2 regions of the Limnobacter sp. UBA7229 genome follow, and region 1 is predicted to be linked to the other one. Evidence: predicted binding sites of a transcription regulator. Region 1 holds the regulator's gene; the other holds the start of a gene.
What was found. The regulator FliA, encoded in region 1, starts transcription of late flagellar genes. The targets are predictions, from matches to a motif close to CTAAAGTTTNNNNNNNNNNNGCCGNTA.
Positions count from the first base shown of each region.

Region 2: the regulator FliA is predicted to act here: its motif matches at 2,881-2,907, upstream of motA (flagellar motor stator protein MotA).

Region 1 is NZ_DKTN01000018.1:12,027-16,452, reverse strand. Features, by position in the region: gene flhF (flagellar biosynthesis protein FlhF) at 1-1,163, shown strand, start outside; gene B4C79_RS10500 (MinD/ParA family ATP-binding protein) at 1,127-1,945, shown strand; gene B4C79_RS10495 (RNA polymerase sigma factor FliA) at 1,971-2,687, shown strand; gene B4C79_RS10490 (PAS domain-containing sensor histidine kinase) at 2,694-4,426, shown strand, end outside.
Region 2 is NZ_DKTN01000004.1:6,978-11,403, forward strand. Features, by position in the region: gene cheY (chemotaxis response regulator CheY) at 1-18, opposite strand, end outside; gene B4C79_RS02825 (chemotaxis protein) at 28-960, opposite strand; gene motB (flagellar motor protein MotB) at 989-1,957, opposite strand; gene motA (flagellar motor stator protein MotA) at 1,973-2,836, opposite strand; gene flhC (flagellar transcriptional regulator FlhC) at 3,150-3,713, opposite strand; gene flhD (flagellar transcriptional regulator FlhD) at 3,796-4,113, opposite strand.

The DNA of each region.
Region 1 (4,426 bases):
AGTCGGCGCCGCTGTCGTGGACCAAGGCTGAGCGCACACAATTGGCCGCTCAGGAAGCAACACGTCAGCCTACACCTGCGGAGAAAATTGCGCAGCAGGTGGCCGCGCAGCGTGACGTGCTGATCAACCGCGCGCCCGCTGTGCATCAAATACCGCAAACCCTGCCTGAACATGACATGATTTCGGAGGTGGCCAAGCGCCGTTCACAAGCGGCCAGCGATTCCATGGCCAGCGAGCAAACTGCAGTGCTGGAAGAAATCAAGCAAATGCGCCAGTTGTTGAAAGACCAAATGGCCATGATCACCTGGCGCGATGCCTTGGAGAAAAATCCCCAGCGCGGCGAGTTGTGGAACCAGCTCACCCAATCCGGATTCTCCCCCCTGTTTGCACGCACAGTGGTTGAAAAACTTCCTGCGGATCTTTCCGACAGCCAGGTGCAAGACTGGGTGATGAATGTCATCAAGAAAAACCTGAATGTGGTGCCAGCCGACAAAGACATTGTTGAAACCGGCGGCACATTCGCCCTGGTCGGCCCCACCGGTGTGGGCAAAACCACCACCACCGCCAAACTGGCCGCGCGTTGCGTGGTGAAGTATGGTGCCGACTCGCTGGGCTTGATCACCACCGACAGCTACAGAATTGGCGCGCAAGACCAGCTGCGCATTTACGGCAAAATTCTGGGCGTGCAGGTGTACACCGCACAAACCCATGCCGACCTGGCCCAGTTGCGCAATACCATGCAGCGCAAGCGGCTTATTTTGATTGACACTGTGGGCATGGGGCAACGCGATTCGCGCGTGGCCGAGCAAACCAAAATTCTGACCGACAGCCATGTAAAGCGCGTGTTGCTGCTCAACGCCACCAGCCAGCCAGAAACGCTGGATGACGTGGTGCGCCATTACAAAAGCACGGGCCTGAATGGAGCCATTCTCTCCAAACTGGACGAAGCCATCAAAATTGGCGGAGTGCTTGATGTTGTCATGCGCCACAAATTGGCCTTGCACTACATTGCCACCGGCCAGCGCGTGCCTGAAGATCTTTTCCCGGCCGATCCCCGTGTGTTGGTGCACCGCGCCATGCGCGCGCGCAGCAGCCAGGCTTTTCAGGCCTCGAGCGAGGAATTGAAATGGAAAATGGCCCAAGTCTCTGCGACTGGAATCTAAAGTTTCATGGTCTACTGAATCCTATGGATCAAGCCAAAACACTTCGACACTTGTTGGGCCGCAAGGCCGCCACCATTCACCCGATTCTTGGTGACATGGGGAGCGATTACGCAGCCTGCCTGGCCCGTTTTGTGTTGGAGCAGCAGGCACGTTCTGAACGCTCAACCGTGTTGTTTGACGGGTCCGCCGCAGGCCTTCCTCAACTGTTGCCTGCGCATGCCCGCACCGATCTGATCGAATTTTTCAATGGCAAACTGAATCTGGAAGACCAGGTCATCGAGCTTGCTGAATCCCAATACCTGGTGGTGGCCCGAATCGGTCTTGAAGCCCTAGCCAAAAAGCCGGCCCAATCCCTGGCCCTGCTGGGCAAGCTTCACCGCATGCCGGTCAGCTGTGACCGCTTTTATGCCACCTTGCCTTACGAGGCAGTGGAACTGGCCAAGGCATTTTCCCCGCAAGACGACTGGTACTGGGTGGTGCAACCCACCGCCCGATCCGTTACCCGCGCCTTTCAGGCCATTCGTTCTTCAAAAGGGGTAGACGAAAATATTCACCATCGTGTTATTGTTGCGGGTGTAAGAAGCACAGATGAAGCCGATCACGTGTTCGCAAATTTGCTGGAAAGCACTTCGAGCTTTCTGGTCAATCCCTTGCAGTATGCGGGGCATTTGCCAGCCTTGCCCTCGGGCAAAGCCTTGAACCAGGTCGGTCGGGAGATGATTGCGGCAGGTCGGAGAATCGCAAAGGCCATTTGCTCTTTCGACGAACACGCACTGGCGTAATAACAAGACAGGAAGCACAGACTCCATGTACACAGCCCAGGGCACTTTAGACAAATCAAAGCAGGTGGACCAGTACATCCCTCTGGTTCGCAGGTTGGCGCATCACCTCATTGCCAAGTTGCCCGCATCGGTGCAAATCGATGATCTGATTCAAGCCGGCCTGATCGGCCTGATGGACGCCATTACCCGCTTTGAAGAAGGGCAGGGCGCCCAGTTTGAAACCTATGCCAGCCAGCGAATTCGTGGCTCCATGCTCGATGAACTGCGCTCAGCCGACTGGATGCCGCGCGGCGTTCGCCAGGCACAACGAAAAATTGAAACCGCAACCCTGAAAGCCGAGCAAAAACTGGGGCGCTCCGCCTCTGAGAAAGAGATTGCTGAAGTCTTGGGCGTGAGTCTGGACGAATACCAGGAAATGTTGTTTGATTCGCGCGGTGCATCGCTGGTGTTTTACGACGACTATGCAGACGACGGCGATGGTGAAGGTTATCTGGATCGCCAGATAGGTGGCGACGAAGAGGCCAATCCGCTTGAAATGCTGGGTGATCAACGTTTCCGGGAAAACCTGATCCAGGCCATTGAAGACCTGCCCGAGCGTGAAAAAATGCTCATGGGACTGTATTATGAGCAAGAGTTAAACTTCCGTGAAATCGCCGCTGTCCTTGGCGTGACTGAATCCCGGGTGTGTCAGTTGCACACCCAGGCGGTGAGTCGCCTCAAAGCCAAGCTTCGCGAACACTAAGCACACATGGCTGATCCCAAAGCCCAGGGAAAACCGAAAACTTTTGAGCAATCCCGCACCAGGGTCAATCGTTCCCTGATTTTGGTGATTCTCACCGGCATTGGTCCGCTGGCCTTGACCGCTTTTTACATGGCAGCCACCACCTCCGATCCCGCCAACTGGAATTTAACTGTACTTTTCACCTTGGTGCTTGGCGTGTTGGGTGCGTGGTTCATGGGCAACAAGCTCATGTCTGGCCTGCTTGAAATCATCCGCTCGTCCATCCAGTCTGAAAGCCAGTTGCGCCGCCTCATGGAACTCTCGGGCGATTGGTACTGGCACCAGGATTCGGCCCACACCATTGTGCGAATCATCTACCGCGGCAAAGATCAAAACAGCAACGCCAAAAGCGGGTTCAAATTGCCTTTTGATGGTTTGGCCCGGTGGGACGTCGAAGGCTTGAAGTGTATTGACCCGCGCTACAACTGGGACACTTTCAAAGAGCTACTGGACAGTCACCAACCCTTTGACCGGGTTTGCTTTGAGTACTGGCCCCAAAACTCTGAGCGTATTATTTTTGAATCCACTGGCCGGCCTTTGTACAACGCCAACGGCGACTTTGTAGGCTACATGGGCGTGTCCTCCGATCGCACGCAGAAACGCCTGAATGAACAGTTGCTTTCCCTGCAACGTTCGCTGTTGCAAGGTGTGTTGCTTTCTGCACCCATTCCCGAGTTGGCGGCATCGTATGCGCGTGGTTTGAAAAACTGCCTCACCGTGCATGCCGAAGTGGTACTGGGTTTTCGCGACAAATCCGAGCACAACCACTGGCGTGTGCGGGGTACCAACCCCAACCTTCGCATGCCACTTGAAAAAGGGCAGGCATTTTGGGACAAGGCCGAGCAACTCTGTGAGCCCCTGGAAGGCCACGACCAGCATGGTTTGGTCTGGATCGCCAAAATGAAACCCGAGCATTATTTTGAAGACAATTGGGCAAGCGAACTTGGCATTACTGCGGTGTGGTTTGCACTGCGCAAAGCCGTTGAGCCCAATCAGCCCGAGTACTGGATCATGGTGGCCCAGCAAGGTGTCAACAACACAGGTCATGATGACGTGTTGCGCGTTTTAACCGCCATTCGCCTGCTTGGTTTGTGTGTAGAGCGTCGGGTTTTTGAAGACGATTTGCAGGGCTTGAACGGCACGCTCGAGCAGCGCATCAACGACCGCACTGCCGAGCTTACTCGCAGCAACTCCGAACTCGAGGCCTTCACCTACACGGTGTCGCATGATTTGCGTGCGCCCCTTCGCGCCATTGATGGTTTTTCCAGCATTCTGAAGGAAGACTTCGCCGACAGCCTGCCGGAAGATGCCCGCGGCCTGCTCGATCGAATCAGCAACAACGCACGTCAAATGGGCGGTCTTATTGACGGCTTGCTCGACTTTTCGCGTTTGCTGCGCACCGATGTTGCGCGCGTCAAAGTAGACCAGCAACAGCTGCTGGATCAAATTCTGGATCAACTCGACGCCCGGCGCAAAAACGTGGTGGAGTTGTGCGAGCTTCCACCCGTGTATGCCGACCCCGTGTTGTTGAAACAGGTGTGGATGAATCTGATCGACAACGCCCTGAAGTTCAGCAGCAAAGCGGCGCAGCCAAAGGTCACCATTGACTGTGAAAAAACAGGTCGTTTTTACAGTTTTAGTGTGCAAGACAACGGCGCTGGTTTTGACATGAAGTACGCCGACAAACTGTTCAACGTGTT
Region 2 (4,426 bases), on a different contig from region 1:
TAAATCTTCGGGGTTCATGCTTGCTCCTTACGCTGGGTGAAGCATTGAGGTAACCATCTGCGCCAACTCTTCGGGATGGAACTTGCCCACATAGGCGTCCACACCAACTTGCTGACCCAACTTTTTGTTTGCCACAGACGACAGTGAGGAATGCATCACGACAGGAATGCCCTTGAAGCGAACATCTTCCTTGATGTGACGTGTCAACACGTAGCCATCCATTTCTGGCATTTCGGCATCCACCAGGATGAGAGATACAACATCCCGGATGTCTTTGTTTTCCTGCTCGGCACGACTGGCAATGTTGCGCAGTTTCTCCCAAGCCTCGCGACCGTTGATGGCGCTTTGGTAAGGCAGGTGAAGCTTCTCCAGCACCTCAGTAATTTTCTTGCGAGCCATGTTCGAATCGTCTGCAAAGAACACAGGGTATGGATGGTCGGGTCGCATGCTGTCCATATTGGGCACATCGCCCTCACCAATTACTTCACCCAGGATTTGCTCAACATCCAGAATGGACACCAGCTTGCCATCGGGCAGTTCTGTCAGGGCAGTGATCATTGCACTTTGCGACTGACCAATGCTTTGGGGCGATTTCACCTGCTCCCAGTCCACGCGCACAATGCGGTCTACGTCTTGCACCAGGAAGGCCTGGGTGTGTGAAGAAAACTCGGTGATGATCAGCTTGGTGCGCGCTTCACCATTGCCCATGCGCAGGCACTGTGCCAAGTCAATCACCGGCAAAATACTGCCGCGCAATGAAATGATGCCTTCCACGCCAGCAGGCATGTTGGGGGTTCGCGTGATGGGCAAGGTTTCACACACTTCGCGGACCTTGAACACGTTAATACCGAACACCTCGGTGGAACCCAACGAGAAAAGCAGCAACTCCATTTTGTTGGAGCCTGCAAGTCTTGCCTTCTCGTCAATCATGTTCATCAAGCGATAATCGTTTTGCATCATGTTGCTCCTGACAAATAGTCTGTTTCTTTCAATTCGTACTTGACCCGTTTTTTGGAAACGGCAAGCCTTCAACTTTGGGCACAGGCGGCAGCTCAATCAAATTGGGGTCTTGCCCTTCATCCAGATTGGCCAGCGCCCGCACTGCTTCTTCTGCGCGTTTGTTCATCACCACAATCGCAATTCTTCGGTTCACTGCGGCGTAGGGGTCTTTTTCATCCAGCGACACCGAGGAGGCCAAACCCACCACCCGCAATATTTTCTGGTCCGGCATTCCCGCCGTGTACATTTCCCGACGACTGGCGTTGGCCCGGTCTGCCGACAATTCCCAGTTGCTGTAACCCCTGTTGCCCATGGCATACGGCGTTGCATCGGTGTGGCCTGACAAGGTCAGCTTGTTGGGCACCTGGTTTAACAACTTGGTTAAATTGCGCAAAATGTCTTTCATGTAACCTTTCAACACAGCACTGCCAGAATCAAACATGGGGCGATTTCGCTCATCCACAATTTGAATTCGTAAACCTTCAGGCGTAATGTCCAGCATGATTTGATTTTTAAACTGTTTCATCAAATCTGATGCGTCGATTAGGCCCTCTATTTCCCCCTTTAATTCAAGCAAGCGCTTGGACTCTGCCCGCTCGAGCGCCTCTGCCGTGGCATCGGAGGTACTGCTGTTGGTGGCCTTGTCGGTACTTCCGCTTTTGATTTGCCCCACGGAGCGCGACAAATCAGTACCACCTGCGTCTATTACACTCGTTGCGGTACCGGATCCGGGACCCCCAACCAGTGCCACCTTCAATGGTGAGTTGAAGTAATCAGAGATACCTTTCAGGTCACCTTCCGAGGTAGAACCCAGCAGCCACATCAATAGAAAAAAAGCCATCATGGCAGTCACGAAGTCGGCGTACGCAATTTTCCAGGCGCCGCCATGGTGACCATGGCCACCTTTCTTGATCTTCTTGACTACGATGATTGGACGTTCTTCGTCAGACTTCGCCATGGTGCTTGTTTGCCTTTATTTGCCTTTGGTGCTCTTCACGTGCTCTTCCAGCTCAATGAAAGTTGGACGCTCTGTGGAATAAAGAACCTTTCGGCCAAACTCAACAGCCAGTGCGGGTGAGTAACCATTCAGGCTTGCCAGCAAAGTGGTTTTCACACACTCGAATGGCTTGGATGACTCTGAAATTTTGTGGTTGATAATGCTGGCCAAAGGGCCCACAAAACCGTAGGCCAGCAAAATGCCCAGAAAAGTACCCACCAGGGCAGCGGCAATCATCACGCCCAGTTCGGCGTTACTGACCTGCCCCACTGAGCCCATCACGTGTACCACACCCATCACCGCAGCCACGATACCGAATGCCGGCAAACCGTCGGCCATTTGCTGAACGGCAGATTGGGGGGTGTGTGCTTCCTGGTGGTGGGTTTCAAGCTCGCCATCCATCAGGTTTTCAATTTCCATGGGGTTCAGGTTGCCACTGACCATCAAGCGAAGGTAATCGGTCAGGAATTCAACAATGTGATGATCGGCCAATACCTCGGGATACTTCTGAAACAAGGGGCTTTGCTCAGGTTCTTCAACATCGCCCTCAATCGACATCAAACCTTCTTTGCGCACTTTGGTCAGGATTTCGTACATCAAGGCCATCAAAGACATGTAAAAAGCCTTGGTGATTGCGCTGGGTTTGAATGCACCACCCAAAGCCTTGCCTGTCGCTTTCAAAATGCTTGGCGTGTTACTGACAATGAATGCACCCAAGGCACCACCGCCAATGATCAAAATTTCAACAGGCTGCCACAGCGTTACCAGGTGCCCCCCCATGAAGGCGAAACCGCCCAACACGGAGAAAATCACGATCACGAATCCGATTGCTACTAACATGGGTTGAAGTTCTCTGTCGATGAATGGTTTTTCTGTATAGGTATTGTCGGCAGAATTTGTAAAATCTTTTGTCCGAATAAAGTGGCTTTTCTGGGTGATTTCAAGGCATGGCCAGGATTTCACAATCCTTGGTGATAGCCATTTTTGAGGGGGGTTTAATAAAAATGACCAGCAACATTGGCTGGTCATTCGGGAGTGAGAAACCCCCACTGCAGACCCGGAAGAGACAGAGGGTGGGAGGATGCAACCGGACCTTTTGGTGCAGCGGGGGTAAACGAAAAGCCCTTCTCCCTGGGCTTTGCAAACTGAATACTTAAGCTTCGATACTTGCTTCTTCGTTGAAGAAACGGTCTGCTGCCGACTGTCGCGTTTTACCGGCGCGAGAAGGCATGTGGCACAGGCCGCACACATAATCGTTCACCAATTCATACGTGTGCACCACAAAACGGCCTTCGCAGTCTTTGCACTCGGTGGTGGTCAACATGCCGGCATCAAAAAACTTCACCAAGCGCCATGCGCGAGTCAGCGACAGCACTTCGGGCAAACCCAACTGGGTAATTTGCTCCAGGTACATTCTGTAGGCTTTGATGATGGCTTCAATGTCTTCAATGTCTGTGCTCTTGATCAGCGTTTGATAGATATTGATAAACAGGGAAGAGTGAATATTGGGCTGCCAGGTCATGAACCAGTCGGTTGAAAAAGGCAGCATGCCTTTGGGGGGCGACTTGTGTTTGAGTTCTTTGTACAGCTTCAACAAACGTTCACGAGACAACTGTGTTTCAGACTCGAGAACCTGCAAGCGCGCATCCAGGCGAATCAGCTGAGTGGCCAATTGAATTTGTGCTGCTTCGTCGATGATTGATTTAACTTTAGCCATGATTTTTTTGACCCCTGTCTGATGTCAATGTTGGATGCCTGAGTTTTTCTTGTTACATCCTGAGTAGATACCGTGTCTTTGATTAAGCAGCAGCGTTCACTGCCTTGCCAGACATGATGATTGCTGCATGCATACCGGAAACACTGCGGTCTTTGGTGTGACTGGTCAGCAAGTTCCAAACCACTTCGTCGTCGAAACGGAAACGACACATCAGCATGTTGCTTGAGGCAATACGCAGCACTTGCGCGGTGGTCAGCTGGTCGATCAACTCGGCCACTTCGTCGGAAATGCCCAAACGGAAGGTTGCTTCGGCGCGGTCTTCGCGAATCAGTTGCTGAGCCAGCAACAAATAAGACAGGTTGGTTTCGCGAATTTCATCTAGTAGACGGGTACTTTTCATTTGAACATCCTCCAATTCAATCTCTGTTGTACTGCATCCTCAATTTGCGCCGCTTTCTTGATCGCAGCGACAATTCCCTCATACGTATCTTCGGCTTCTCGCCAAACAACCTGAATCATCCAACTTCCATTCATTGAGTCACCGAGCTGGAATTCAACATGTAGGGAACTGCCTTACATGGACACACTGTCGCTCAATAGGCCCGATGGAAGAATCACAGTTTGGGGGGATCCCCCCATTCGATTGACCCCCACTTCGTGCTGCCCCTTGCGGCGGGGGCCTCAATTGTTAAGCGTCTACTGAAGATAACGGA